Thiosulfativibrio zosterae: one gene and its partners. The main gene of each other region encodes a partner of the protein of the gene in region 4 in a complex. Links are inferred from orthologs where the notes say so. Each region holds a gene or a part of one and is shown on either strand. Other genes may lie near its edges. The genes, in order: accC, THMIRH_RS07785, accB and accD.

Evidence for each region.
Region 1: the proteins of accD (region 4) and accC are in contact, whole or in part, in a solved structure (PDB 8UXZ), measured with the Escherichia coli proteins. The link is inferred for Thiosulfativibrio zosterae from one-to-one orthologs.
Region 2: the proteins of accD (region 4) and THMIRH_RS07785 are in contact, whole or in part, in a solved structure (PDB 8UXZ), measured with the Escherichia coli proteins. The link is inferred for Thiosulfativibrio zosterae from one-to-one orthologs.
Region 3: the proteins of accD (region 4) and accB are in contact, whole or in part, in a solved structure (PDB 8UXZ), measured with the Escherichia coli proteins. The link is inferred for Thiosulfativibrio zosterae from one-to-one orthologs.

What each region holds. Positions count from the first base shown.
Region 1 is NZ_AP021888.1:732,531-740,114, reverse strand. The notes cover bases 1-2,935. They hold accC (acetyl-CoA carboxylase biotin carboxylase subunit), read left to right. Parts: upstream 1-760; coding sequence 761-2,110; downstream 2,111-2,935. Other genes in these bases: prmA (50S ribosomal protein L11 methyltransferase), read left to right, coding at 2,172-2,935; accB (acetyl-CoA carboxylase biotin carboxyl carrier protein), read left to right, coding at 281-751; aroQ (type II 3-dehydroquinate dehydratase), read left to right, coding at 1-171. Also shown: more of prmA, read left to right, coding at 2,936-3,047; tRNA dihydrouridine synthase DusB, read left to right, coding at 3,029-3,994; THMIRH_RS12135 (helix-turn-helix domain-containing protein), read left to right, coding at 3,981-4,241; purH (bifunctional phosphoribosylaminoimidazolecarboxamide formyltransferase/IMP cyclohydrolase), read left to right, coding at 4,273-5,835; purD (phosphoribosylamine--glycine ligase), read left to right, coding at 5,856-7,148; THMIRH_RS03115 (late competence development ComFB family protein), read left to right, coding at 7,289-7,567. UniProt on the Escherichia coli protein: This protein is a component of the acetyl coenzyme A carboxylase complex; first, biotin carboxylase catalyzes the carboxylation of the carrier protein and then the transcarboxylase transfers the carboxyl group to form malonyl-CoA.
Region 2 is NZ_AP021888.1:1,692,896-1,700,305, reverse strand. What follows is about bases 2,884-5,644. They hold THMIRH_RS07785 (acetyl-CoA carboxylase carboxyltransferase subunit alpha), read left to right. Parts: upstream 2,884-3,666; coding sequence 3,667-4,623; downstream 4,624-5,644. Other genes in these bases: tilS (tRNA lysidine(34) synthetase TilS), read left to right, coding at 4,635-5,644; ycaO (30S ribosomal protein S12 methylthiotransferase accessory factor YcaO), read left to right, coding at 2,884-3,575. Also shown: tRNA (adenosine(37)-N6)-threonylcarbamoyltransferase complex dimerization subunit type 1 TsaB, read left to right, coding at 1-481; THMIRH_RS07800 (hypothetical protein), read left to right, coding at 483-1,334; THMIRH_RS07795 (hypothetical protein), read right to left, coding at 1,400-1,678; more of ycaO, read left to right, coding at 1,842-2,883; more of tilS, read left to right, coding at 5,645-5,936; THMIRH_RS07775 (CTP synthase), read left to right, coding at 6,018-7,410. UniProt on the Escherichia coli protein: Component of the acetyl coenzyme A carboxylase (ACC) complex. First, biotin carboxylase catalyzes the carboxylation of biotin on its carrier protein (BCCP) and then the CO(2) group is transferred by the carboxyltransferase to acetyl-CoA to form malonyl-CoA.
Region 3 is NZ_AP021888.1:738,100-745,602, forward strand. The notes cover bases 1-2,854. They hold accB (acetyl-CoA carboxylase biotin carboxyl carrier protein), read right to left. Parts: upstream 1,736-2,854; coding sequence 1,265-1,735; downstream 1-1,264. Other genes in these bases: accC (acetyl-CoA carboxylase biotin carboxylase subunit), read right to left, coding at 1-1,255; aroQ (type II 3-dehydroquinate dehydratase), read right to left, coding at 1,845-2,282; dsbD (protein-disulfide reductase DsbD), read right to left, coding at 2,474-2,854. In the rest of the region: more of dsbD, read right to left, coding at 2,855-4,315; THMIRH_RS03165 (FxsA family protein), read left to right, coding at 4,456-4,944; THMIRH_RS03170 (SDR family oxidoreductase), read right to left, coding at 5,085-5,918; THMIRH_RS03175 (OmpP1/FadL family transporter), read right to left, coding at 6,109-7,476. UniProt on the Escherichia coli protein: This protein is a component of the acetyl coenzyme A carboxylase complex; first, biotin carboxylase catalyzes the carboxylation of the carrier protein and then the transcarboxylase transfers the carboxyl group to form malonyl-CoA.
Region 4 is NZ_AP021888.1:1,877,989-1,885,516, forward strand. Bases 1-2,879 are described here. They hold accD (acetyl-CoA carboxylase, carboxyltransferase subunit beta), read right to left. Parts: upstream 1,928-2,879; coding sequence 1,073-1,927; downstream 1-1,072. Other genes in these bases: folC (bifunctional tetrahydrofolate synthase/dihydrofolate synthase), read right to left, coding at 1-1,044; trpA (tryptophan synthase subunit alpha), read right to left, coding at 2,016-2,837; trpB (tryptophan synthase subunit beta), read right to left, coding at 2,854-2,879. Also shown: more of trpB, read right to left, coding at 2,880-4,059; THMIRH_RS08695 (phosphoribosylanthranilate isomerase), read right to left, coding at 4,064-4,687; tRNA pseudouridine(38-40) synthase TruA, read right to left, coding at 4,718-5,509; THMIRH_RS08705 (aspartate-semialdehyde dehydrogenase), read right to left, coding at 5,522-6,544; THMIRH_RS08710 (bactofilin family protein), read right to left, coding at 6,613-7,098; THMIRH_RS08715 (M23 family metallopeptidase), read right to left, coding at 7,008-7,528.

The DNA of each region.
Region 1 (7,584 bases), 1.1 Mb from region 4 along the record:
TTGGCAACCGTAAAAATTCCCTTTATTGAAGTGCACCTTTCAAACATTCATAAACGAGAAGCTTTTAGGCAACATTCCTACTTCTCAGACCTCGCCGAAGGCGTTATTGCAGGGCTTGGCCCAATGGGCTATCAACTGGCTTTAGCCGCAGCCGTTGAACGCATTAAATAGACTTAAACAAATATAAAAAATAATTTTTGATAACTCACACAAAGACAACACATTGAACACACCATCTAAACAAAAAAATAAAGACTCAAAGATTGAAAAGGAAAGACTCATGGATATTCGCTCTATTCGCAAACTGATTGAAATTGTGGAACAGTCTGACATTGCTGAAATTGAAATCAAAGAAGGCGAATCAAACATTCGCATTACGCGTAGCAAAGAACCTGTTTACATTTCTGCACCTGCGATGAGTGCTCCTGCACAAAATTACGCACCCGCTGCGCCACAAGCCGCACCTTCTGCAACCGTTGAAGTGACTAGCGCACCCGCTCCTGCGGCTGCTGAAACAGGTCACAAAATGAACTCACCTATGGTGGGGACTTTTTATGCCGCAGGTTCTCCCGATGCCGCACCCTTTGTGAAGGTTGGCGACAAAGTTGCCGCTGGCGACACACTTTGCATCATTGAAGCCATGAAAATCATGAACCCCATTGAATCCGATGTTTCAGGTACCATTAAGAAAATTTTGGTGAATAACGCCGAGCCTGTTGAATATGGCCAAACTTTATTCATTATCGAATAAGGAGCCAATATGATCGACAAAATTCTTATCGCCAACCGTGGTGAAATTGCTTTACGAGTGCTCCGTGCTTGTAAAGAAATGGGTATTAAAACCGTGGCCGTTCACTCAACTGCAGATGCGAACTTAAAGCATGTTTTATTGGCTGATGAATCCGTTTGTATTGGACCACCATCATCAACACACAGTTATTTAAATATTCCTGCTTTGATAGCCGCTGCAGAAATTACCGATGCAGAAGCCATTCACCCTGGTTATGGATTTTTATCTGAAAACGCAGATTTTGCAGAGCGCGTTGAAGAAAGTGGTTTTGTGTTTATGGGCCCTAAAGCAGAAACCATTCGCCTAATGGGCGACAAGGTTTCTGCAATTCGCGCCATGAAAGCGGCAGGCGTTCCAACGGTACCCGGTTCTGGTGGCCCTTTGGGTCCAAACGATGAAGAAAACAAACGCATCGCCAAAGAAATTGGCTATCCAATCATCATCAAAGCCTCTGGCGGTGGCGGTGGACGCGGTATGCGCGTGGTACACACCGAAGCCAACTTGATTAAGTCAATTCAGTTAACACAATCTGAAGCAGGGAACTTCTTTGGCAACCCAGAAGTTTACATGGAAAAATTCTTAGAGAACCCTCGTCATGTTGAAATTCAAATTTTGGCAGATGGTCAGGGTAACGCGATTCATTTAGGTGAGCGTGATTGTTCTATGCAACGCCGTCACCAAAAAGTGGTGGAAGAAGCGCCTGCACCGGGTGTGACAGCAGAACAGCGTGCCAAAATTGGTGCCGCTTGTGTAAAAGCCTGTATCGATATTAACTATCGTGGCGCGGGTACTTTTGAATTCTTATACGAAAATGGCGAGTTCTATTTCATAGAAATGAACACGCGCTTACAAGTTGAACATCCCGTCACCGAAATGGTTACAGGTATTGACTTGGTCAAAGAACAAATCAAAATTGCGCGCGGTGAAAAGCTTTCTTTAAAACAAGAAGACATCAAGTTAACAGGCCATGCCATTGAATGTCGTATTAATGCGGAAAATCCTTCTAAAAACTTTATGCCTTCACCTGGCAAAATTGAACGCTTGCACCTACCCGGTGGCTTAGGCGTTCGTTGGGATTCTCACATTTACACAGGTTACAGCGTGCCACCTCATTATGATTCAATGATTGGCAAGCTGATTTGTCATGGTAGCGACCGCAACACTGCTATTCGCCGTATGGACAGTGCCTTAAGCGAATTGGTGCTGGTGGGCATAGACAGCAACATCCGTCTACAGCGTGAAATTATGAATGACCTAGGTTTCTGCGAAGGTGGCCGTAACATTCACTATTTAGAAGAACGCTTAGAACATCTCGTTTAATCGATAGCGCTTCATTTAAGCCCTCAAATGAGGGCTTTTTTAATTTTAAGGAAATCAAAACATGCCCTGGATTCAGATTAACGCTACGGTACCAGAACATTTGGTTGAACCGCTTTCAGATGCTTTTATGGATGCCAATGCTGCATCGGTTACTTTTATCGATGCAGAAGATCAACCCATTTTTGAACCAGAAATTGGCACTACCCCGGTTTGGTCATTAACCAAAGTTACCGCCCTTTATGACGCAGAAGTGGATAGCGCACCGGTGATAGAATTTGTAAAAGAAGTCTTGCCAGAAGTCAGTCCTTTTGAATTTAAAACAGAAGCCCTTGAAGACAAAGATTGGGTACGCGCCTGGATGGAAAACTTCAAGCCCATGCAGTTTGGTCAAAACCTTTGGATAGTGCCCAGCACCATGCAAGCCCCCAAACCTGAAGCCATCAATTTAATTTTAGACCCAGGCTTGGCTTTTGGCACAGGAACTCACCCCACAACCGCTTTATGCCTAACTTGGTTAGATGTCCATGCACCACACAATCAAACGGTCATAGATTATGGATGCGGCTCAGGCATTTTGGCATTGGCTGCTAAAAAGTTAGGCGCAACTGAAGTTTGGGGAACTGACATTGATCCACAAGCCATTACCGCCAGTATTGATAATGCTGAGCGTAATCACGCAGCCATGACTTTTGCTTTAGTCAAAGACTTTCACCCGCCTTTAGCAGACACCCTGTTAGCCAATATTTTGGCTGGCCCGCTAAAAGAACTGGCACCCGAGTTCTCTCGCCTACTCAAACCACAAGGCACGCTCATTTTGTCGGGGCTGTTAACCACGCAAGCAGCTGACTTAATTGAATTTTACAACAGTCTAAATTTTGAGTTTGTTGAACAACAAAACCATGAAGATTGGTCATTGCTGTGCTTCAACCGCATTTAGGACAACGCCCTTTAGTCGGACTTGCGCCTATGGCGGGGATCACTGACCGTGTCTTTCGAGATATTTGTCGTCAACAAGGCGCAGACTATGCCGTTTCGGAAATGGTGGCGTCCAGGAAATCCTTATGGGATTCGCAAAAATCCAGCACTCGAAACGCCTCTGCAGACGAAACATCACCACGCATCGTACAACTAATCGGCACCGAGCCTGAAGAGTTGGCTGAAGCGGCTGTCTGGCAAGCCTCACAGGGTGCGCAAGTGATTGATATCAATATGGGTTGCCCCGCAAAAAAAGTGTGTGATGTGGCGGCGGGTTCTGCGCTTATGGCACACCCGGATAAAGTACAAGCCATTTTTGAAGCCCTAGTATCCGCGGTAGATTTACCCATTACCGTAAAAACCAGAACCGGCTCAGATGCTGAGCATCAAAATGTTTTAGAAATTGCTCAAATTGCCCAGGCCTGCGGCTTAAAGGGCATGAGCATTCATGGTAGAACGCGCGCGGATAAGTTTTCAGGACATGCAGAATACAACCTGATTAAATTAGTCAAACAGCAGGTTACGATTCCCATTATTGCAAATGGTGATATTTCTACGCCCGAGCAAGCCTTATTTGTATTAAAATACACAGCCTCGGATGGCATCCTAATTGGACGAGCAGCACAAGGTTATCCTTGGATTTTTCGTGAAATTAAACACTATTTAACAACACTAACGCTTGCAGAAAAACCCAGTTTGAGTGAGTTTGAAAGCACCATAAACACCCATTTGACAGGGTTGTATGAATTGTATGGCAGCCACCTTGGCATTCGAATTGCACGAAAACATATAGGCTGGTATAGCCAATATTTACCCAACGGAGAAGTTCTCCGTAAAGATTTCAATCGATTAGAAACGCCGCAAACTCAGTTACGCTTAATACAAAGTTATTTTCATGAACACACTTAAAGAACTGCAAGAAAACGCTGAATATCAATCTCTCAGCCAAGCGGTAACCCTAACGCTGCAGACCTATTTCAAATCGTTAGAAGGCGAAGTGCCTACTGATTTGCATAAACTGGTGATTGGACAAGTGGAAAAACCCTTGATTCAATTCATTCTGGAACATACCGAACAAAACCAAAGTCAAGCTGCCGCCCTCTTGGGGATAAATCGCAATACCCTGCGCAAAAAAATTCAACAATACCATTTGTAAACCATTTTATTTTTCGAAAGGACTGAAAACTATGAAACCCGTTCGCCGTGCACTCATCAGCGTCTCTGATAAGACAGGGATTTTAGAATTTGCGCAAGCACTTAGCAAAATGCAAGTGGCTATTTTATCTACCGGAGGTACTTATAAAGTACTTTCAGAAGCGGGTTTACCGGTGACTGAAGTATCTGAATATACAGGTTTCCCAGAAATGATGGACGGACGCGTTAAAACACTTCACCCAAAAATTCATGGTGGACTCTTAGGGCGCCGTGGAACAGATGATGCCATTATGCAAGCCCATAATATCGACCCAATCGACATGGTAGTTGTTAACCTTTATCCATTTGAGGCAACGGTTGCTAAAGCAGACTGTTCACTTGAAGATGCAATAGAGAACATCGACATCGGCGGGCCAACCATGTTGCGTTCTGCCGCAAAAAACCACAAAGATGTTGCGGTCGTCACCGATCCAGCGGACTACGCTCGTATTCTTGAAGAAATGCAAGCCAACAATGGTCAATTAGCCCATGCGACTCGCTTTGATTTAGCCATCAAAACATTTGAACAAACTGCTCGTTATGACGGTGCGATTGCTAACTACTTTGGCACTATGTTCAATACCGATGAACAGGACCATTTTCCACGCACCTTCAGCACACAATTTGTTAAAAAACAAAGTATGCGTTACGGTGAAAACCCTCATCAAGCGGCCGCGTTTTACACTGAGCGCAATCCCTCAGAGGCTTCGATTTCTACGGCGACTCAACTTCAAGGCAAAGAATTATCCTTTAACAACATCGCCGATACGGACGCGGCTTTGGAGTTGGTCAAAACCTTCACTCAAACCGCTTGTGTCATTGTTAAACACGCCAATCCTTGCGGAGTTTCTATTGGCGACTCATTATTTGAAGCCTATGACCGTGCCTATAAAACCGATCCAACTTCTGCGTTTGGTGGCATTATTGCTTTCAACCGCGAACTTGATGCACAAACCGCCAAAGCAATTGTAGAGCGTCAGTTTGTTGAAGTGATTATTGCACCCAGCGTTTCTGATGAGGCGAAGGCCGTGGTTGCTGCCAAACAAAATGTGCGTTTATTGGCTTGTGGCGCATTAGGTGAACAATTAGCGGCTTATGACTACAAGCGCGTTACCGGTGGTTTGTTGGTACAAGACCGTGATTTAGGCATGGTTACCGAAGCTGACTTAAAAGTGGTTTCCAACCGCGCACCGACCGCAACCGAAATGGCAGACCTTATGTTTGCTTGGAAAGTGGCCAAGTTTGTTAAATCTAACGCCATTGTTTATGTCAAAGACGGTATGACCATCGGTGTGGGCGCGGGGCAAATGAGCCGTGTTTATTCTGCCAAAATTGCTGGTATTAAAGCCGCTGATGAAGGCTTAGAAGTACCTGGTTCTGTCATGGCATCTGATGCTTTCTTCCCTTTCCGCGATGGTATTGATGCCGCAGCCGCTGCTGGTATTACGGCGGTTATTCATCCCGGCGGTTCTATGCGAGATCAAGAAGTCATTGATGCCGCAAATGAACACGGTATTGCGATGGTCTTTACTGGCATGCGCCACTTTAAACACTGATAACACAAGGATTTATCAACATGAAAGTTATGATTATTGGTAGTGGTGGACGCGAACACGCTCTAGCTTGGAAAACGGCACAATCCAGCAAAGTTTCTCAAGTTTTTGTTGCCCCAGGCAATACGGGTTCATCTTTAGAAAATAAGGTTCAAAATGTTAATATTGCGGTCAATGACATACCAGGCCTGGTTAAATTTGCCCAAGAAAATGCAATTAATTTAACCATTGTAGGGCCTGAAGTGCCTTTGGTGCTTGGTGTGGTTGATGCCTTTGAAGCAGCACAATTACGCTGCTTTGGTCCAACACAAAAAGCTGCACAACTTGAAGGTTCAAAAGCGTTTTCAAAAAACTTCTTAGCAAAACACAACATTCCAACCGCCGCTTACGATGTTTTTACCGAAATCGAACCGGCTTATGCCTATTTAGAAAAAATGGGTACGCCCATCGTCATTAAAGCCGACGGCTTAGCTGCCGGTAAAGGCGTGATCTTGGCCGATACCATGGCAGAAGCTAAAGAAGCTGTTTCAGATATGTTAGCGGGCAATAAATTTGGGGATGCCGGCGCACGAGTTGTTATAGAAGAATTTCTGTATGGCGAGGAAGCCAGCTTTATCGTGATGGCAGATGGCACAAATATTTTACCCATGGCAACCTCTCAAGATCATAAAGCTCGCAATGATGGTGACACAGGTCCAAACACAGGGGGGATGGGCGCTTACAGCCCTGCGCCAGTGGTGACCCGTGAAATTCATAATCGTATTATGGATGAAGTCATAAAACCTACCATTGAAGGTATGACCAAAGATGGCATTCCTTACACAGGTTTTCTGTATGCCGGCATTATGATTGCACCCGATGGAACGCCTAAAGTGCTAGAGTTTAACTGTCGTTTCGGTGACCCTGAAACACAACCCATAATGATGCGCTTAAAGTCTGATTTAACTGACCTCTGTAATGCGGCCTTAGACAAGCGTTTAAATGAAGTATCGGCCGAATGGGATTCGCGCGCTGCGCTGGGTGTGGTATTAGCCGCTAAAGGGTATCCTGATGAGTATCAAAAAGGCGATGTGATTGAAGGCCTAGAATCAGCTAATGCTTCTGACCTTAAAGTGTTTCATGCCGGAACAGCCTTAGACGCTAACAACAAAGTCATAACGGCTGGCGGTCGCGTATTGTGCGTAACCGCTTTAGGCGAGAATGTAACTCAAGCACAAAAGCGCGCTTATCAAGGTGTTAATGCCATCCATTGGGACGGTGTTTATTCTCGTAAAGACATTGGCCATCGTGCGGTTCGCCGAGAATCTTTATCTTAACCATGACTACTCAAAAGCGAACCCAGTGTTCGCTTTTTTGTTTAAGATTTTCAAAGAATTTGATTAGATTAAATGAATGCGTTGTGGTTTAATTTAATCATTCAACTTAATACGACACTTGACCACTGAAAGGATTTGAAATGAGCATGTCAGATTTAGAAACAGTCCATAACTATTATGAACGCAAAGTTTTTCAAGAAGTCCATGAAAACTATACCCACTCAGGTTTAACCAGTAACCAGTTAGCCGATATGGCCTGCATAGCACTCAATCGTATCCCTCCAAAATACATACGCTATGACATTGATATGTCATTTTATATGTCAGGAAGTGAGTATTTAGAGCATGAAGCCAAAGTCAAAAAAGCCGTTAAAAAAGCTTACCGTAAAATCAAAAATATTGATGATGACGAAGCTTAATAAGCTAAACGAATAAG
Region 2 (7,410 bases), 180 kb from region 4 along the record:
CTTTAGCGAAGGGCCGGGCGCATTTACTGGGGTTCGCGTCGCCACAGGGGTTATTCAAGGCTTGGCTTATGGTTGGCAAAAACCAGTGATTGGCGTTTCTACCTTAGAGGCGCTTATTTGGCAAGCTTATGAGGCAACGGGTAAAACTGAATGGCAAGCCTGTCTAGATGCGCGCATGAAAGAGGTCTATTGTCAGAAAGGGTCTGTTGTTGACGGTCGTTTGGTTAGTGAACCAACCGAACTGGTTTCTCTAGAAATCGCTGAGCAGCGTTTACAGGATAAAAATGGCGTGGGTGATATTGCATTAGAATACCCAGACCTGGTTGAAATGACAGCGTTTTGGCAGGCAGATTTACCCAAAGCGGCGGCAATTGCGATGATTGCTAGCCAAAGAATGGATCAAGCTTGTTCGGTATTAGAGAAAGTGCCTGTGCCGGTTTATTTAAGAAACAATGTTGCTGAAAAGAAAAAGGGAGTTTGATTTGAAAATAGATTTTTTCAAAAGTGTGTTGTGGGTGTGTTTGACTTTCTTAACTCTAAATGCAACCGCATGGGCTAAAGACTTTTTACCTGGTGAAACGGTAATGGTGGCTTATCCAGCAAATAATATCAAAGACGATGCTTACATCATCGGATTGGTTCGCCAGCAAGTGAAGAATGGTGATTATCAAATTTCTGTTTTAGATTATGTCAAAGGCCATGATTACGGAATTTCGTGTGTACCTATCCGTGAAAATGAGTTAGGTCAAGCCACCAATGAAGTGGTTTGGGAAATGTGGACAGATAGAACTCAGCTTTTCGGTAAGGGCATGCAATATATTGTGCCTCAAGCCAATGTGCGTAAATTACAAACAGGGCAATTTGATTTTATAGAGCGTAATAATTTATACATTACTTTTTCGCGTTGGAAGTCAAATGCACCCATTATGACCTTAGATCAATTTGATATTGCCATGGCAAAAGCCAAGTCTTTAGGACTAAGCGAGTTGGTTCCAGCCTTGGTATTGGCCAAAAAGGAACGCGAATCTTATTATGAGCCAGGTATAGGTCGTCCTTATTGGCCGTACGAAGCGGTTCCCAAATTGAATGATTTGATGGCCGATGTCATCACAACGCTTAAGTCGGATAAGCAGTTGAACCAATTGTGGCGTCAGAAATCTCGCGATTGGAAAAATAAAACCATTTCAACTCAGCATTATTTTTTAATTGAAGCCTTAGATAAAATACTGTTCGATGCATCCTATGAATCGGCGGAAGATGATTTGGATAAAGTTGATCCAGCAGTCTTAAAGCAATTTAGAGAAAGATTAAGAATTTTAGGTGCAAAAGTTTAGCGTTTTGTGGGCAGGCTGAATTAAAAAAGGCAGATAAATTATCTGCCTTTTTTGTTTTGAAAGGATTATTTGGGGTGATGGTAGTAGGTTGCGTTTAGATACTCGGCAACATGATGAATTTCGTCCTCAAACCAGCCGCTGTTTAGGTTGTCGTTACAAAACGAAACCGCCTTAACTAGCTTTGGAAAGGTGTTGGTTTTAGCAGGATTATAAGGTTTAGAGGCATGACATTTTAAGCAGTTGGCATCGTCATGCAGGGCTTTTCCAGGCATTTCGTCATTAGCAAATGCCGAAGACATTAATATTGTTGACAGCCCCATTATAATAAGTGGTTGGTGTTTCATCAGCATACTCCTTAAAATACAAATTTTTCTAAAGTTCATGATTAATATTAAAACCGTTTTTTGGTTTTTGTGAATATTATTCTACCTATTTACTAGGTTATTGCATTATTTTTTTAACACGGCTCAGATGCTTGAATTTAAGCGGGCTACAAGGGTGAATAAGATGGTTGAACAAACATTTATTAAGGGTAAGGACGCTTGTCTTGAGGCATCGATTCAAAAGATGCAAAGTGGTTTAGCGACCGCAGGATTTCAAATTCAAGAAGCCTCTTGGTTGAATCCCGTGCCCAATGTGTATTCGGTTCATATTAAAGATGCCATTTGCCCCGCCCTGTTTACCAATGGTAAAGGCGCCAGCCGTAAAGCAACCTTAGCCAGTGCGTTAGGTGAATTTTTCGAGCGTGTTGAAACCAACTACTTTTTCTCGGATTTTTGGCTGGGCCAAGAAACGGCTCAGGGTTGGTTGTATTACCCAGATGAAAAATCTTTAAATGTGGATGACTTTCGCCAAGCCTTAACCCCAGAACTTTGGGATATATATGACCCAGAGCAAGAATGGGCGGGTGAAGATTTACTCAGCTTAAATGATGACAGTCAAAAGGTGCGTTGTTTGCCCTTAAAAGATGAGGCCAGCGGGGAGTTGGTTTATTTTCCGATGAGTGTGTTCAGTAACTTGTACGCCAGTAATGGGTTGTGCGCGGGAAATACTGAGTTAGAGGCCAAGGTGCAGGGTTTGTCTGAGGTTTTTGAGCGCTGGGTTAAAGCCAAAATATTGCGTGAAAATCTCTGTTTGCCTGAAGTACCAGAAGCCATCATCCAAACTTTGCCAACCGTTGTCGAAGCCAGAGCCAAATTGCAAGCGCAAGGCATTGCCGTTTCGATTAGAGATGCCTCTTTAGGCGGTTTTTATCCGGTGATGAATGTCACCTTGTTTGACCAAAATACCGGCACTTGTTTTGCCTCTTTTGGCGCGCATCCAATTTTTGAGGTGGCTTTGGAGAGAACCTTAACGGAGTCATTACAGGGGCGTAGTTTAGAGTTATTGGATGGCTTTCAATTACCGATTTTTGACCAAGACTTGGTTGGAGATGATGAAAATATTGAAAATCACTTTATTGACTCCAGTGGCTTGATGCACGCGCATTTTATTTCTCATCAATATGATTATGCGTTTGTTCCATGGAATTTTGAGGGCACGACCCAAGAGCAATGGCAGTATTTGGTGACCAAGGTGCAAAACCTAGGTTTTGGCGTTTATTCAGGTTTTTACGATTATTATGGCGTGCCTGCGGCAAGGGTGATAGTGCCAGGAATGTCCGAAATTTATCCCATGGATGAGTTGTTGAGTCGTAATCAAAATCTGGGTAGAACTTTGCGTGAGTTGTTGAATGAATTGGCAGACTCTGACCAAGCCGCCCAAGATTTTGAGTTTGCTTATGAAGAAATTGATCACTTAGGATTTAGCGACCATCAAAATGTTGCAAACTTAATTGGGTTATTACCGGATGACAACAGCCCTTGGAAACAGTTTAAAGTGATTGACCTTAAATTGGCGCTAGCCTTAAGTTTTGCAGATCGTTATTTGGTGAGCGAATTATTAGAAACGGCTAGTTATTATGTGCATGATGCAAATTTAGGCAAACGCTACCAGGTGTTAGGGTTTATTTTGGCGGCGCAAGACTCTGATTGGGATTCAGAAATTAACCTAGAGGTGCATAAAACGCTCTTTGGAGAGACATTGGTTAAGCAAGTGATGGCCAATATTGAAGGCGAAGAAGTGTTGTGGGGAATGACTTTTGGACAGGCGATGTTTGCTGAAAGTCAGAAGCATCAAGGCCTTTTAAAAGTCTATGAAAGAGTGAATCAAGCCAAGCAAAGTGCTGTAACGGCCATTTGATATAAGCTGATTTTATTGTTGGATTTTGTTAGAATGCTCAAAAAAATTTTCGTCTGTCAGTTAGACAGAAATTGTCTTAGGGAACCACTTCATGAAATTAGATTTTTTAGATTTTGAACAACCCATCGCGGAATTAGAGGCCAAAATTGAAGAATTGCGCCACTTAGATGGGCAAGATATGAACTTAATTCAAGAGGTGGCTGCGCTCGAATCGAAAAGCAAGAACCTGACAGAAGCCATCTTTAAGAAACTCAGTGATGTGCAAATTGCTCAGGTAGCCAGACATCCTCAGCGTCCCTATTTAAAAGAATATCTAAAAAATATTTTCACCGACTTTAAAGAATTACACGGTGATCGTGCTTTTGCAGATGATCCTGCTATTATGGGCGGTTTGGCTCGTATTAATGGTGAAGCCGTTATGGTGATTGGTCAACAAAAAGGCCGAGATACCAAAGAAAAAATTAAACGCAATTTCGGGATGCCGCGCCCAGAAGGCTATCGTAAAGCCTTGCGCCTAATGAAAATGGCCGAAAGATTTCAACTGCCCATTTTAACTTTTATTGACACGCCAGGTGCTTATCCAGGGATTAATGCTGAAGAGCGTGGTCAAAGCGAAGCTATTGCGCGTAATTTGATTGAAATGTCAGAATTGAAAGTGCCAGTCATTTGCACGGTGATAGGTGAAGGTGGATCGGGTGGCGCTTTGGCGATTGGCGTTGGTGATGTCACTATGATGATGCAATACAGCACCTATTCAGTCATTTCGCCAGAAGGCTGCGCTTCCATTCTTTGGAAAGATGCGGCGAATGCACCCGATGCGGCGGCTGCCTTAGGGATTACTGCCTCGCGCTTAAAAGAACTTGGGCTGGTAGATGTGATAGTTCCTGAGCCTTTGGGCGGTGCACATCGTGATCATGCGGCTTCAGCTTCTGCGTTAAAAGACGCCTTGCTGACACAACTCACTTTACTCAGAGATAAGCCAATTGATCAATTATTGCCAGCCCGTTATCAGCGTTACATGGGTTATGGAAACTTTGAAATCGTTTAAGCTTTTTGATTGTGGCCAATAATGCTTCGCCACAACAAGTGGTCAGTGCGTTACAAGATTTTGTGGCGCAAAACACCTCTCCTCTCTGGGTTGCTTTTAGTGGCGGCCTAGATTCTACGGTTTTATTACACGCCTTAACGCAACTGCGTTTATCCAATCCCAAACTGAATTTAACAGCTGTCTATGTGCATCATGGTTTGCAAGCAGCAGCCGATGACTGGCAAAGTCATTGCAAACAAATCTGTGATAACTGGCTGGTCACTTTTTTTGCAATTCCAGTTGAAGTGAAAGCGGTTGCTCGTCAAGGTATTGAAGCCGTGGCTCGCCAAAAGCGTTATGAAGCCTTTGCGCATTTAATTCGAGATCAAGGGGTTTTATTAACGGCACATCATCAGCGAGATCAGGCAGAAACCGTTTTAATGGCTTTGGCAAGAGGGTCAGGTGTACAAGGCCTGAGTGGGATGACCCCAGAAACGGACAAAACTTTTCAATCGACTCAGTTGCACCAAGCAAGACCCTTATTAAATGTGCCGTATGAAGCTTTGCTGGCTTATGCCACTGAGCATCAATTGTTTTGGGTAGAAGATCCGTCTAATCAAAATATCGACTTTAAACGCAACTTCGTGCGGCATGAAATCTTGCCTAAATTTAACCAGGCCTGGTCATTTTCAGAGCAAAATATTGCGCTTTCAGCCTCTTTATTGCATGAATCGGCCAGTTTGTTAGAGCAGTTAGCTTTGATTGATGTGGGGGATAAAAATTGCTCTGTCTATGGATTGGATTTGCAAGTTTTGGACGGTTTGGATTGGGCGCGTCAAAAAAATGTTTTGCAGTATTGGTTTCAAACGCATTTAAAATTGGGTATTAACCAATCTATTTTTGAGTGGCTAAGACATACTTTGGCGTCTTATCGGTCATCGTCTTCGCCCAGTTTTGCTTTGGCAAATGGCTATGTTTTACGGATTCATGGATTTTCGTTATATTGCCTTTGTCAGGCAGAGTTAGGTCGTCCTTATCATTATGATTTTGAGAATTTTTCAAAGCTGTCTTTGAGGTATCCTTTTAAAACTTTGATTTCTCCTAAATGGTTTTTAAGTCATCAAGTAGATTTTGCTTGGTTGCGAGAAGGGCTTTCGATTAGAAGTATTCATCCGAGTGATTTGCAAGCAATGCCCGGGCTCAAAACTTGGTTTAAAAACCATAAAATTGCCCCTTGGCTGCGTGAAATTTGGCCGGTGTTGGCGTATGAAAATCAATTGGTCGCAATTCTTGGGTTCAAGACCTTGAGTCAATATCAAAACCCGCCTGTCTAAACCCCTGAGATAGTTTGCTGTAAATCCTGCTTTACGCTATAATTCACACCCATTCTGATTATTCAATTCAATAGTGATTTCATGACAAAATTTATCTTTGTAACGGGTGGCGTAGTTTCTTCTCTTGGGAAAGGCATTGCAGCAGCCTCATTAGGTGCGCTTTTAGAAGCGCGTGGCTTAAAAGTCAGCATGCTCAAAATGGATCCTTACATCAATGTCGATCCTGGCACCATGAGCCCGTTTCAACACGGTGAAGTTTTTGTGACCGATGATGGCGCAGAAACCGATTTGGATTTGGGTCACTATGAACGATTTGTGCAGCGTCATTTTACGCAACGCAACAGTTTTTCAACCGGTCAGGTGTATGATCGCGTGATTCGTAATGAAAGACGCGGTGATTATTTAGGCGGCACTGTTCAAGTGATTCCTCACATTACCGATGAGATTATTCGCCGCATCAAACTCGGTGCCGCAGGTGCTGATGTTGCCTTGGTGGAAGTGGGTGGCACGGTTGGGGATATTGAATCTTTGCCGTTTTTAGAGGCGATTCGTCAGCTTTCGATTGAAGTCGGGCGTGACCGTGCGATCTTTATGCATTTAACCCTATTGCCTTATATTGCTGTCGCCGGTGAAGTCAAAACCAAACCGACGCAACATTCAGTTAAAGAACTACGCTCCATCGGGATTCAACCTGATATTTTAATTTGTCGCTCTGAGCGCCCCTTAGCTGAAAGCGAAAGACGCAAAATTGCCTTGTTTACCAATGTGCAAGAAGCGGCGGTTATCAATTCTTTAGATGCTAAAACCATTTACCAAATCCCCAGAATGTTACATGAGCAAGGTTTGGATGATTTGGTTGTTAATCGTTTCAGAATGGAATTGCCTGCGGCAGACTTATCAGACTGGGATGCGGTGGTCGATGCGCAACTTAACCCAGAAAAAGAAGTTAAGATTGCCATGGTTGGTAAATATGTTGATTTAACCGAAGCCTATAAGTCTTTGATTGAAGCCTTGATTCATGCGGGCATTCATACCAAAACCAAAGTTAATATTGATTACATCGACTCTGAAAACATTGAAACTGACGGCACAGGCATGATTGAAAGCGCAGACGCGATTTTAGTCCCCGGTGGGTTTGGTGAAAGAGGCGTGGAAGGAAAGATTGCTGCGATTCAGTATGCCCGTGAAAATAAGATTCCTTATTTAGGCATTTGTTTAGGGATGCAAATGGCCGTGGTTGAATATGCTCGTCATGTTGCAGGTATGGCAGATGCGCACTCCACAGAACTCAATCCAAAGACCACTCATCCGGTTGTCGCACTGATTACCGAGTGGACCGATGAAGAAGGCCAAGTCATTCAACGCGATGAGCATGCTGACTTAGGCGGAACCATGCGTTTAGGTGGCCAAGCTTGTAGTCTAACGCCTGGCTCCAAAATGCACGCGATTTATGGCGCAGATAGCATCCGTGAAA
Region 3 (7,503 bases), 1.1 Mb from region 4 along the record:
TGTTGCTGTCTATGCCCACCAGCACCAATTCGCTTAAGGCACTGTCCATACGGCGAATAGCAGTGTTGCGGTCGCTACCATGACAAATCAGCTTGCCAATCATTGAATCATAATGAGGTGGCACGCTGTAACCTGTGTAAATGTGAGAATCCCAACGAACGCCTAAGCCACCGGGTAGGTGCAAGCGTTCAATTTTGCCAGGTGAAGGCATAAAGTTTTTAGAAGGATTTTCCGCATTAATACGACATTCAATGGCATGGCCTGTTAACTTGATGTCTTCTTGTTTTAAAGAAAGCTTTTCACCGCGCGCAATTTTGATTTGTTCTTTGACCAAGTCAATACCTGTAACCATTTCGGTGACGGGATGTTCAACTTGTAAGCGCGTGTTCATTTCTATGAAATAGAACTCGCCATTTTCGTATAAGAATTCAAAAGTACCCGCGCCACGATAGTTAATATCGATACAGGCTTTTACACAAGCGGCACCAATTTTGGCACGCTGTTCTGCTGTCACACCCGGTGCAGGCGCTTCTTCCACCACTTTTTGGTGACGGCGTTGCATAGAACAATCACGCTCACCTAAATGAATCGCGTTACCCTGACCATCTGCCAAAATTTGAATTTCAACATGACGAGGGTTCTCTAAGAATTTTTCCATGTAAACTTCTGGGTTGCCAAAGAAGTTCCCTGCTTCAGATTGTGTTAACTGAATTGACTTAATCAAGTTGGCTTCGGTGTGTACCACGCGCATACCGCGTCCACCGCCACCGCCAGAGGCTTTGATGATGATTGGATAGCCAATTTCTTTGGCGATGCGTTTGTTTTCTTCATCGTTTGGACCCAAAGGGCCACCAGAACCGGGTACCGTTGGAACGCCTGCCGCTTTCATGGCGCGAATTGCAGAAACCTTGTCGCCCATTAGGCGAATGGTTTCTGCTTTAGGGCCCATAAACACAAAACCACTTTCTTCAACGCGCTCTGCAAAATCTGCGTTTTCAGATAAAAATCCATAACCAGGGTGAATGGCTTCTGCATCGGTAATTTCTGCAGCGGCTATCAAAGCAGGAATATTTAAATAACTGTGTGTTGATGATGGTGGTCCAATACAAACGGATTCATCAGCCAATAAAACATGCTTTAAGTTCGCATCTGCAGTTGAGTGAACGGCCACGGTTTTAATACCCATTTCTTTACAAGCACGGAGCACTCGTAAAGCAATTTCACCACGGTTGGCGATAAGAATTTTGTCGATCATATTGGCTCCTTATTCGATAATGAATAAAGTTTGGCCATATTCAACAGGCTCGGCGTTATTCACCAAAATTTTCTTAATGGTACCTGAAACATCGGATTCAATGGGGTTCATGATTTTCATGGCTTCAATGATGCAAAGTGTGTCGCCAGCGGCAACTTTGTCGCCAACCTTCACAAAGGGTGCGGCATCGGGAGAACCTGCGGCATAAAAAGTCCCCACCATAGGTGAGTTCATTTTGTGACCTGTTTCAGCAGCCGCAGGAGCGGGTGCGCTAGTCACTTCAACGGTTGCAGAAGGTGCGGCTTGTGGCGCAGCGGGTGCGTAATTTTGTGCAGGAGCACTCATCGCAGGTGCAGAAATGTAAACAGGTTCTTTGCTACGCGTAATGCGAATGTTTGATTCGCCTTCTTTGATTTCAATTTCAGCAATGTCAGACTGTTCCACAATTTCAATCAGTTTGCGAATAGAGCGAATATCCATGAGTCTTTCCTTTTCAATCTTTGAGTCTTTATTTTTTTGTTTAGATGGTGTGTTCAATGTGTTGTCTTTGTGTGAGTTATCAAAAATTATTTTTTATATTTGTTTAAGTCTATTTAATGCGTTCAACGGCTGCGGCTAAAGCCAGTTGATAGCCCATTGGGCCAAGCCCTGCAATAACGCCTTCGGCGAGGTCTGAGAAGTAGGAATGTTGCCTAAAAGCTTCTCGTTTATGAATGTTTGAAAGGTGCACTTCAATAAAGGGAATTTTTACGGTTGCCAAGGCATCTCTTAATGCCACGCTGGTGTGGGTGAAAGCAGCAGGGTTAATGATGATGAAATCGATATCGTCATCCATGGCCAAATGAACACGTTCTACCAATTCATGTTCTGCATTGCTTTGAAAGCTGTGGAGGCGAACTTCGTAGTTATCAGCGAGTTCTTCCAGTTCCAAAATAATGTCTTTGAGGGTTTTACGACCGTAAATTTCGGGTTCGCGTTTACCAAGCATGTTGAGGTTTGGGCCATTGAGTACCAATATGTCCGCCATTCAAAGGTTCCATTTAATTGATTTTAATCAGCAAATTATACATAAGTTTTCAAAACTATGCGAAAAATGCGTGTTTTATGGGTGTGTAAATGATGCGAAATGCGCTGAAAGTTTATAAAAGCAGGCTTTTTAAACTAAAAAGGCCGCAAAAATAACCAGGCCTGGTCATTTTTGGGCTTGTTTTGAGGGTTTTAAGGTTTAAAACCATTTTGAATGTTTTGAATAAAGGCTTCTGGTTTTTTGAAACCGACAACTCTGGCTGCGGCATTTTCAACGCCATTATTAAAAAACATAATGGCTGGTGGGCCAACGACCTGAAAAGCTTTCATTAACGCTTTATCCGTATCATCATTGGCTGTGACATCTGCTTTGAGCAGCGTTACGCCAGAGAGCGCCGCTTTAACTTGTGCATCGCTAAAGGTGAATTTTTCCATTTCTTTACAACTAATGCACCAGTCTGCATAGAAATCGAGCATCACTTTGGGATTGGCAGCCAGTTCAGCATTTAGGTCGTCAATCGATTTAATGGTTTTAAAAGTTAAATGGCTTTCTGCAACTGCAGTACCACCGCCTTGATAAACTTTAAGAGGGTTTAATAAGTCCTTTGAACCTCCCGCTAAACCGAGTATTAAAATTAAACCATAGGCTAGCAGGGTAACGCCCAAGGCTTTAAATAATTTAAACCAGCCAGATTTTGTACCAATCGGTTCTAGTGCGCCCAAGTAAATGGCAGAGCTGATGAGTAGGATTGCCCATAAAGCTAAAGTGACTTCAGCAGGTAAAATGCGCTCTGCCATCCAAATAGCAACACCCAACATCAATACCCCGAAAACGGCTTTGACATTGTCCATCCAGGCGCCGGCACGCGGTAACAGTTTGCCGGCAGAAGTCCCTAGTAATAGAAGAGGGAGCCCCATGCCTAGGCTCATTGCAAACAAGGCTGAGCCGCCTAATAACGCATCACCGGTTTGACCAATATAAATCAATGCACCGGCTAATGGAGGGGCAACGCAAGGCCCTACAATTAAAGCAGATAAAAAGCCCATGATGGCAACGCCAGTCATCGTGCCGCCCGATTGTTTGTTTGAAATATTGGTGATTTTAGTTTGCAAGCCAGAAGGCAGTTGTAGTTCGTAGAAGCCGAACATGGAAAAGGCTAAGAGTACAAAGATGATGCTAAAAGTTCCGATAATCCAGGCATTTTGAAAAGCGGCTTGCAGGTTTTCGCCAAACAGTCCAGCTAAGACACCTGCCACTGTATAGGTCACTGACATGGCTAAAACATACACCAACGACATGGTAAAAGCTTTGCGGGTAGTGAGTTGGTCGCCTTGCCCCACAATGATGCTCGATAAAATGGGAATCATAGGAAAAACGCAAGGCGTTAAAGACAACAACAACCCAAATAAAAAGAAAGTGCCAATCACGACCCAAACGGTGCTGTTTTTTAAAGTATCGGTAATTTGGTCTGTTTCTGATAAGGATGAGCTAGATGCAGTTGGCGCAGGAGCGACATTGGTTGTAAGGGCAGCTTGTGCGCCGCTACCCAAAGTGGCAGTGTTGATTGCAATGGTTTTTTTGATGGGAGGATAACAGACACCGGCTTCTGCACAACCTTGAAAGACGATTTGAACTTTTGCATCGCCCGATAGGTTACTGATTGGCAAATAGCCGGTAAATGGGCCATGATAGACCTTAAGATTTTTATTAAAAACCTTGTCATATTTATCTTCAGCGACGGGTAGGCTAATGTCGCCAAGCGTGGCCGAGCCTTCTAAAACCTTGGCTTGAATTTTTTCTTGATACAAATAGTAGTGGGGGGCAACAACCCAGTTTAAAACCAATTGACCTTTGCCATCGGGCTCGGCATTAAAAGCAAAGGCTTCGTCTGCAGCAAGCAATTCAGGCTCTTCATCGGCAACCAGTTTGCTTAAATCTTGTAACGAGTTAAAGCCGTTGTTTGCTTGAGCAACTTGGAAAAAACCAAGCCATAAAACTGCCAATATTGTCAGAAACCCTTTAAACTGTTTCATATCCCACCCTTGAAATGTTTTTATTTATAACCATAAATTAAATTAAGCTTTGCTTATAAGCAATTCTAACCTATTTTAAATGCGATATTGATGGATTGCCTGAAGCAATCTTGACAATTCTTTTGACTGAGAAGCCCTTTATGAAATTTCTTGTATTATTTTTGCTGGTCCCTTTAACCGAACTCTATGTATTAATTGAGGTGGGCAGCGTGATTGGCGGTTTAACCACGGTATTATTGGTTGTGGGAACGGCGATTTTGGGGGCGAGTTTAATGCGTAGCCAAGGGTTGTTAACGATGCAAAAGGCACAAGCAGCATTAGCCTCTGGCGAGGCACCTCAGCAAGCAATGCTAGAAGGTGTGATGATATTTATTGGCGGCTTATTTTTATTGGTTCCCGGGTTTATTACCGACATTTTAGGCTTGTTATTTTTGATACCGCCAATACGCCATCGTTTGGCCAGCCAGTTTTTAAAACATCGCACTTCCAGCCGTTATTATCATCGCCAAAATATTTATGAAGGCGATTGGCAGGAAAAAACCGACAAAGGTGATCTTAAAGTGACCAAGTCAATTGAGATTATTGAAGGGGAAATTGTAAGCGGGTCAGCCGATAAAAAGCAATCCTAACAAAGAACCCCAAAAAGGATGACTTTGGAGGTTTAAAGTAGATGGATGCAGGCTAAAGCCTGCGCCCCAAAGGTTTGTGATATGGATTCGTGATGCTTACAAAACCTAATGGGGTGGAGGCTTTAATTTCTGACAGAATGTTAATTTAAAGTTTCTAAAATGGCCGCATAACCTTCTTGATAGGTTGGATATTTAAACTCATACCCAGTGCTGCGAATTTTTTGATTAGACAAACGCTTGTTACTTCTGAGCAAACGCGTATTTTCGGTAGGTTCTTTGTGTTCTAAATCGGGAACAGACAATTGCTCTGCTAACCAATCATAAACCTCACAAGTCAAGGTTGGTAGATTGTCTACCCCAATATACAGGCTTTCAGGGTTTTCCAAATTCATCAGGTGTTCAAGCATCGCGGCACAATCTTCAGAGTGAATGCGATTGCTGTAAACATCTTCCATGCAATGTGCTTTACCAGAAATAACCGAATCAATTAGATGCGTTCTTCCTGGGCCATAAATCCCGCCAAAACGCACGACGGTTGCAGGGAAGGGGCCATTTAAAGCCAAGGCTTCACCCTCTAAAATACGGTTACTTGAGAAGTTTTTGCCCTCAGATGGGCTTTCTTCAGTCACCCATTCGCCGTCCGACTGGCCAAATACCGATGTGCTTGAAATAAAAAATAGGCGGTTAATCGATTGGCCATTTAAAGCTTTAATCAAGTTTTTAAGGCCAAGCACATAGGCTTGATAATATTCAAAATCTTTATAGCTGGCAGCAGACACTATGTAAAACGCATAGTCTAGGTTTTGGGGGATAGCGGTGTTTAGATTAAACAAATCGCCCGCAATGGGATTGATGGGCGCAGATATCTTTGAAATATCGCGTCTTAATCCGAAAACTTCATGTCCTTTAGCGCCAAGGCTGTTGCCCAACATACAACCTATGTCGCCACACCCTGCAATTAATACTCGTGCCATTGTTTTGCCCTCACTTTTTGCGAATAGTATCACAAAAAAATCAAAAGGGAATATGACAACCCTGTGACAGCAAAAATATAAATAGTTTGAGGTTAAATTTAACCAGGCCTGGTTGGATTTTAGAAGCGTTCAAAACAAAAAAGCCACTCGTTTGAGTGGCTTTTAATTGTGTCTAATTTAATGGTTTAAATTAGAAGTTCATGCGTAAAGATACAGTGTAGCCGATTTGAGAGTGATCAACGGTGTGTGTGCTAGCATTCGCTGGGTTGCTTAAGTAAGGGGCAGCTGCGACTTGTGTAGATCCGCCCGCGACGGCAGCGTTGTAAGCCATTCCGCCACCAACTGCGCCAGTATTAATTGTTTTTGAAACCTGAGGCGCATAAACTACTGCTCCATCAATCGCAATGTTTTTAGTTAAGCTGTATCCTCCACCAAAAGTAAAGTGTTGCTCAACAACTCCAGGGAAGAAGTGATTATTGAAAAGATTTGTTGCTTGGTTATTGTATCCACCTTGAGCAGCAGTTTTTGATTCATCTAAGACTTTGATTGGGTCAGAGCCGTAGTTATAACCTGCTCCTGCCCAGTATCCATTGCCAGAGTATTTTACACCTAAACCAAATACATTTTGATCCTCCCAGCCAAAGTCTTTGTATCCTTTAGCGGATCCCCAAGCTATGTTTTTGTAGTCACCAGTGAACATTAAACTTCCCATGGTGTAAGCAACACCAACTTTCATTTCCGCTGGCTGTTCTAAGTCATCACTCATGGTTAAACCAAAGCCAGTAGCGGCAGTTGATATTTGGTTTTTGTATTTCATCGAAATTGCTGATTGATAAGCAAGTGCTAAAGTTAAATCATTTGTAATATCAAAGTATCCACCAAGATTGTAACCAAAGCCTAGGTCCGTTGACATGCCATTACCTACATTACTTGTTCCTTGGTTGGCGTAAGTAGCTGGATTAATAGAGCTAGCTTTGTAGTTGATATCAAGAGCACCATACTGAATAACTGGAGCAAAACCGATACCATAATTATTTGAATTGTATGCTAATGTTGGTGCAAATTTCATTAATTGCAAATTGCTGTAGCCGTTAAATAAAGCTGTTCCATCACCATTCTGACCTGCTGCTGCAGTAATACCATTTGTACCTGCATTGTCACGATAATCCACCCCCATTCCCGCAGAGCCAAAAATACCTAAACCAAAAGTAAGATTTTCAGATAGACGAGTTGAAAGAGAAACTTCTGGAATTACATTGGTATCATTATCACTTGTCTGTGAAACTGGTTGACCAGTCATAGATGCCACGTCAGTAGTTGCTTTAACATTTGGCTTAAACAAAGTTCCGCCGATTGTAAATTCAGTGCCAACAGATTTACCAAGCATTCCAGGGTTAGACAGAGCATTTTCAGAACCATAGAACGCTGCTGTACCAGTTCCGCCCAATGCGCGTGATTGAGCGCCTAAACCAATTAGAACATCACCATTGGTTGCAAAGACTGGTGTAGATGAAAGTGCTGCTGTTGCGATTGCTAAAGCGATTCTTGTTTTTTTCATGTGTATTTTCTCTCTTTGTTTTTAATT
Region 4 (7,528 bases):
TACCATTGGCAACATATCCTTGTCACTCAGTGCTGAGAAAATAACGCTGTCAAAATGCAATGTTTGACTCGCTAAATATTGTCCCAAAACGGCTGACGACTGGGGATTATGAGCAACATCGATTAACCATTCTTGCCCCTCAATCGTCAACCATTGCAAACGACCTGGGTGCTTGGCTTGCGCCAATCCTTGTGAAATTTGAGCGGGCGTAACTGGCAAAACCGCTTGCAAAGTTTGCACCACTGCCACAACGCCAGCGGCATTTTGAAATTGAAACTCTCCTGACAAACTGGGATTATCGAGCGTTAAAGTGGGGGAATTTTGGGCTAAAAACAACCAGGCCTGGTCATTTTTAGGCATTTTTTCGAACCCAAAATCTCTACCCAATAAACTTAAAGAAGTCGGTAATTGATTGGCAAAATCAATCAGGGTTTGTGGGACAGTGGGGTCAGAACAAATCGCTGGCTTACCAGCACGCATAATGCCCGCTTTTTCTAAGGCAATTTGATTTTTATCACTGCCCAACCAATCAATATGATCCACATCAATCGCAGTGACCAGTGCAATATCGGCATCCACAATATTTACCGCATCTAAACGACCGCCTAAGCCGACTTCCAAAACAATCACATCTAAGGGTTGCTGTGCAAAAACCCATAAGCCCGCCAAGGTGGCGAATTCAAAATAAGTGAGCTTGGTGGTGCCACGAGCCGCTTCTATCTCGGCAAAAGCCTCAACAATCGCTGAATCCGCTACAGGAGCGCCATTGATTTGAATGCGTTCATTAAAGCGTAAAATATGGGGAGAAGTGTAAGCGCCGACACCATAGCCAGCGGCTTGATAGATAGATTGCAAAAATGCAACACTTGAACCCTTGCCATTGGTACCGGCAACGGTAATGACTTTAGCTTTAGGCTGTAATAACCTTAAACGCTGACCCACTTCGCGCACACGCGTTAGACCAAGATCAATTTCTTGAGCGTGTAAGCTGAGCAACCAATCTAACCAATGGGTTAGGCTTGAATGTCGTGTGGGCTTTTCCATAAAATTTTAAATCACTAAAACGCAAGCCTTAGGCACTGCGTTTTAACAACATTTTGCAAAGGGCGGCTAATTCACTGCTAAGCTGATGGCGATGCACAATCATATCAATCGCACCATGCTCTAACAAAAACTCACTGCGTTGAAAGCCTTCTGGTAATTTCTCGCGCACCGTTTGCTCAATAACACGCGGACCGGCAAATCCAATTAAGGCTTTCGGTTCGGCGACATTAATATCACCTAGCATCGCAAAACTCGCCGATACGCCACCCATGGTCGGATCTGTTAAAACAGAGATAAATGGCAAACCTTCGGCACGCAATTTACCTAAAGCTGCGGAAGTTTTAGCCATTTGCATCAACGAAAACAAAGCCTCTTGCATACGCGCGCCACCACTGGCCGAAAACACAATTAATGGGCATTGTCTGGCTATCGCTTCGTTGACCGCACGCACAAATTTCTCGCCCATCACCGAGCCCATCGAACCGCCCATAAAATTAAACTCAAAAGCACCGGTGACGACTTCTAATCCTTGAATTTTACCTGTCATGGTAATGAATGAATCTTTTTCGCCGGTAACTTTTTGCGCTTGCGCCAAACGCGCCTTGTAGGCTTTGATGTCTTTAAATTTTAAACGATCAACGGGTGACACTTCTGCACCGATTTCAACGGCAGTTTTGTCATCCAAGAAATTCCACAAACGTTGACGGCCACCCAAACGCATATGATGATCACATTTTGGACAGACTTCTTGATTACGCGCCACTTCAGAACGATAAAGTGTACTTTCGCACTTTGGACATTTAGTCCATAGACCTTCAGGCACAGACTTTTTGCGCTCAGTCACTTGTTTAATACTCGGTAAAATTTTTTCAAACCAGTTCATATTGTTCTCCATTCAAGAAGCTTAGCACAATAGTGCCTCTGCGAAATCTAATGCGCGCATTCTACTGCGTAATGCGCCAGAAACCAAATTATGCTTCAGCGTCTGCTTTATCCAGTGCCGAACGAAACTCTTTCATTTTGTGGCTGATTAAATTCGCTAAGGTTTCATAACTGGCACCTGGCTGGTCTTCTACTAGGCGAACTAAAGCAGACCCCACAATAATGGCATCACCAATTTTGGCCATTTCATAAGCAATTTCACCGCTTGAAATCCCAAACCCTATGCCTACTGGTAAATTAGTTTTTGACTTTAAATGTGCCACATGGCTTTCAACATCTTTAACATCCAAAGCTTTTGAGCCGGTCACGCCTTTTAAAGAAACGTAATAAACAAACCCAGACCCTTTTTCGTTGACGGCTGCTAAACGACCATCGGGCGTGGTTGGTGAAACCAAAAATACTCTATCCAAACCATGATTCGATACCGACTCTAAATAACCCATAGTTTCTTCGGGTGGCATATCGACTGTTAAAACGCCATCGGCACCCGCAGCTTGTGCTTCTTGAGCAAAGGTTTCAAACCCTTTGGCTTCAATCGGATTTAAATATCCCATGAGTACAATCGGCGTGTGATGATCGGTAATACGAAATTCACGCACATAATTTAAAACGTCATCTAAGCTGACATTGTGCGCCAAAGCACGCTCAACGGCTTTTTGAATTACTGGGCCATCCGCCATAGGATCTGAAAACGGCACACCCAACTCAATGATGTCTGCGCCCTCTGACACCAATAAATGCATCAGCTTAACCGTCATGTCTGGATGAGGATCACCTGCGGTAATGTAAGGAATTAAAGCTGTTTTGTTTTGTGCTTTAAGGGCAGCGAGGGTTTTTTGTAGTTTGCTCATAGTCGTTTTATTTCCGTTAAATCTCGTAGCCTTCAATTTTAGCGATGGTGTTCATATCCTTATCGCCACGCCCTGACAAATTCACAATAATGGTTTGATCTTTACGCATGGTTGGTGCCAGCTTGGTGGCATAGGCCAAGGCATGACTGGTTTCCAAAGCTGGGATAATGCCTTCATAACGCGTTAAATCGCGGAAACCTTGCAAAGCTTCATCATCATTAATCGCCACATAGTTAGCACGACCAATATCCTTTAACCAAGAATGCTCAGGACCTACACCAGGATAATCTAAACCTGCTGAAATGGAATGGGTTCCTAAAATCTGACCGTTAATATCCTGCATTAAATAAGTACGATTGCCGTGTAAAACGCCAGGCTTACCTTTGCACAAAGGCGCGGCATGCTGCCCTGTTTCAAGACCCAGTCCACCGGCTTCAACGCCATAAATGGCCACACCTTCGTCAGGTAAGAAATCATAGAATAAACCAATCGCATTAGAACCACCGCCCACACAGGCGATTAAAGCATCGGGCAATTTGCCTTCTTTTTCTAAGATTTGTTGACGCGCTTCACGCCCAATAATCGCTTGAAAGTCACGCACCATCGCAGGGTAAGGATGAGGGCCCGCTACGGTGCCGATAATGTAGAAAGTATCATCCACATTGGTAACCCAGTCACGCATGGCTTCGTTTAACGCATCTTTAAGCGTGCGAGTACCCGAGGTGACTGGCACAACGGTTGCACCTAGCATTTTCATGCGCATGACATTAGGGGCTTGACGAACCACATCATCCGCACCCATATAAACCACACACTCCAAGCCTAAACGCGCCGCAACGGTGGCAGAAGCAACACCATGTTGACCCGCACCCGTTTCGGCAATAATGCGGGTTTTACCGAGGCGCTTAGCCAGCAAGGCTTGCCCAATGGTGTTGTTAATTTTATGAGCACCGGTATGATTGAGGTCTTCACGCTTTAAATAAATTTTGGCACCACCCAACGCATCTGACCAACGCTTGGCGTAATACAAAGGACTTGGACGACCCACATAATCTTGAAAATCGGCAGTCATTTCATTCAAAAATTCAGCATTGTCTTTCATCGACTCATACTGCACATTGAGATCTTCCAAAGCTGCCATTAAAGTTTCGGGTGCAAAAATACCACCGTGAATGCCAAAATGTCCGTTCTTATCGGGAAATTGCGAATAATCGATGCTCATAAGCTTAAAAAGTTCCATTTATAAATTGTTGTATTTTTTGTAAAGATTTCTTTCCAGGTGCGGCTTCAACCCCGCCACTCACATCCACCGCAAAAGGGCTCACCTGCGCTATGGCTTGTTGAACATTGTCTGGGGTCAGACCACCCGCCAAAATAATCGGCTTATTAAAATCACTGGGCAAATGGGCTAACCAATCCCAATTAAAAGACTCGCCTGTTCCACCAGGCACGCCTTTCACATAGGTATCCAACAACAAGGCTCTGGCAGACGCATAGGTTTTTGCCAAAGCCACCAAGTCGGTTTGGGCCTGCATACGGATTGCCTTAATATACGGACGATTAAACTGCTCGCAATACTCAGGCGTTTCATCGCCGTGGAACTGCAACAGGTCTATTTGGGTTTGATCAATCACCTGCTGCACAAACTCGGCATCAGCGTCTACAAACAAAGCCACAGAGGTCAAAAAAGCTGGGATTTGGCCTAAAATTGACCAGGCCTGGTCAATTTTGACATTCCTAGGGCTTTTTTCATAAAACACAAAACCGATAGCATCCGCACCCGCATGCGCCACAGCCATAGCATCCTCAAGACAAGTGATTCCACAAATTTTGACGCGTGTGCGACTCATTCTATTCCTTTTTAATCCCTAGCCTGGCGCTTAAGCCCAAAGCAAAGCCGTTAAATCGTTGGTTGGCAAATTCCATTGCGCTGGATACAACGCATTCACAAAATACAAACCCTCAGCTGGCGCTGTTATGCCGGCTTGCGTGCGATCTTGTAAATCAAGCAAGGTCTTCATATAACCGTCAGACTTTTCACCGCGCCCCACCTGCAACAACGAACCGACAATATTGCGCACCATGTGGTGTAAAAACGCATTGGCTTGAATATCGACAAACACAAAATCATCATGACGGCTCACCGTGATCGCCTGAACTTCTCTACGAGCATGACTGGACTGACAACTTGACGCGCGAAAAGACGAAAAATCATGCTCACCAATTAACGCTTGTGCCGCCTTGTGCATAGCATCTGCATTTAGAGGATGCATTTCCCAAGTCACTCGTTGATACAAAACCGCAGAATGAACTTTGCGATTGAAAATGACATAACGATACTGCCGAGCAATGGCTGAAAATCTGGCATGAAAATCACTTTGCACATCCAAAAGTTTCATCCAAACCACTCGAATATCACCAGGCAAATGGGTATTGACACCTTGCACCCAGGCGCGCTCGGGTCGAATGGCTTGGGTATCAAAATGCACCACCTGACCAATCGCATGCACACCAGTATCTGTTCTACCGGCACAATGAATCGAAATGGGTTCATTGGCAATCGCGCTTAACGCAGTTTGCAAATGTTTTTGCACCGTCTCGCAATGCTCTTGAAGCTGGTAACCGCAATAAGCAGTTCCCTGATATTCAATCCCTAAAACAATGCGTTGCAAGTGTGGTCCTTGTTACAAATAATCGCGAATTAAAACTTCTGCTATTTGCACCGTATTGGTAGCAGCACCTTTACGAACATTGTCCGCAACCACCCAAAGATTAATACCATTGGCAGTCGAAATGTCTTCACGAATACGCCCGACATAAACAGGGTTAGTATCAGCAGCATCAGAAACCGCAGTAGGGTATCCGCCGTCAACCTGCTTATCAATTAAAACAATCCCTTCTGCTTTTTCCATCAAAGCCTTCACTTCGGCAGCGGTAATTTTGCGTTCGGTTTCAACATGCACCGCTTCGCTATGACCAAAAAATACCGGTACACGCACCGCAGTTGGGTTAACCAAAATTGAGTCATCACCCATGATTTTTTTGGTTTCCCATACCATTTTCATTTCTTCTTTGGTGTAACCGTTTTCCATAAAGACATCAATTTGTGGAATACAGTTAAAAGCGATTTGCTTAGGGTAAACTTTGGTTTCGATAGGCTTCATATTTAAAAGATTTGCCGTTTGAGATGCTAACTCTTCAATGGCTTCTTTGCCCGTTCCAGAAACTGCTTGGTAAGTCGCCACATTGATACGCTTAATACCCACCGCATCATAGATCGGCTTTAGAGCCACTAACATTTGAATAGTTGAACAGTTTGGATTGGCGATAATGCCACGATTTTTGTAATCGGCAATCGCTTGAGGATTGACCTCTGGGACGACCAATGGAATATCATCGTCATAACGGAACTGTGAAGTATTATCAATAACCACACAGCCAGCTGCAGCGGCTTTTGGCGCATAAATCGCCGAAACGCTGGCACCTGGCGAAAATAATCCAATTTGCACTTTGGAAAAATCAAAAGTATCTAAGTCCAAGACTTCAATCCATTTTCCTGCAAATTCAACTTTTTTACCTGCTGAACGGCTACTCGCTAAAGGATAAAGATTTCCAACCGGAAAATTTCTTTCCTCTAACACCTTCAACATTGTTTCGCCAACAGCACCTGTTGCACCCACCACCGCAATATCATATAACTTCGACATTTCTTAACCTTCTAAATGTGTGTTTTCACACGTTAAACTTTAAATTCTATTCGACTCAAACGAGTCTGTTATTTTGAGCCACTGGCTTTTTTATTCTGGAAGTCTTCAGGGGCTTCATCGATGTTTGCATCAACCAATTTTGCCACTCGGCTATCAGACAGTCTTTCGGCTTCGGCAAGGCTTACAATCATGGCACCATCGGTTAATTCACGGCTCTCACCAATGAATTTACCACCTGCTTCAATCATCAAAGCACCACAGATGACTTCTCCCATGACTTTGCCGGTACTGAGAATATCTATCGACTTACAGGTGACCTTACCTTCTAAGATACCACTGACCACAATGTTTTCGGCTTTGATGAGGCCATTAACAACGCCGGTTTCACCAACGGAAATATCAAACTCTGTTGAAACCGTGCCTTCAATAAAACCATCGACATGTAAAGTGCCTTTAAGGTCTGCTAATTCACCGCTGATTCGACATCCCTGAGCGATAATTGTTTTTCCACCCTCTTGACGCGTTCTTGCACTTTTTGAGTTAAAGATCCCCATGGAACTTCCTTTACTTTGTTAAATATTGGACTGTAGTTTTTTAAATCCCAATTGACAAAGTCAGCCGGATTAAGCTTTCTTTGAATAAATGAAACTTCATAATGCAAGTGTGGTCCAGATGACACACCGGTTGAGCCAATTAAACCGATTGGCTGCCCCTTAGTCACCACATCACCGGCCTTAACAGTCACTTCACTCATGTGTCCGTAGAGCGTTTTAAAACCATACACATGGTCTAAAATAATCAAATTGCCATAACCACTGGTTTTATGAAAACCCGCATATTCAACCACCGCATCTGCGGTCGCGATTACCACATCCCCAACCTTGCCACGATAATCAATGGCGCGGTGGAAATCTTTCTTGCCCGTGACCGGATGCGTTCGCCATCCATATCCACTTGAAACGCCTTGATAATCTTCTACGGGAC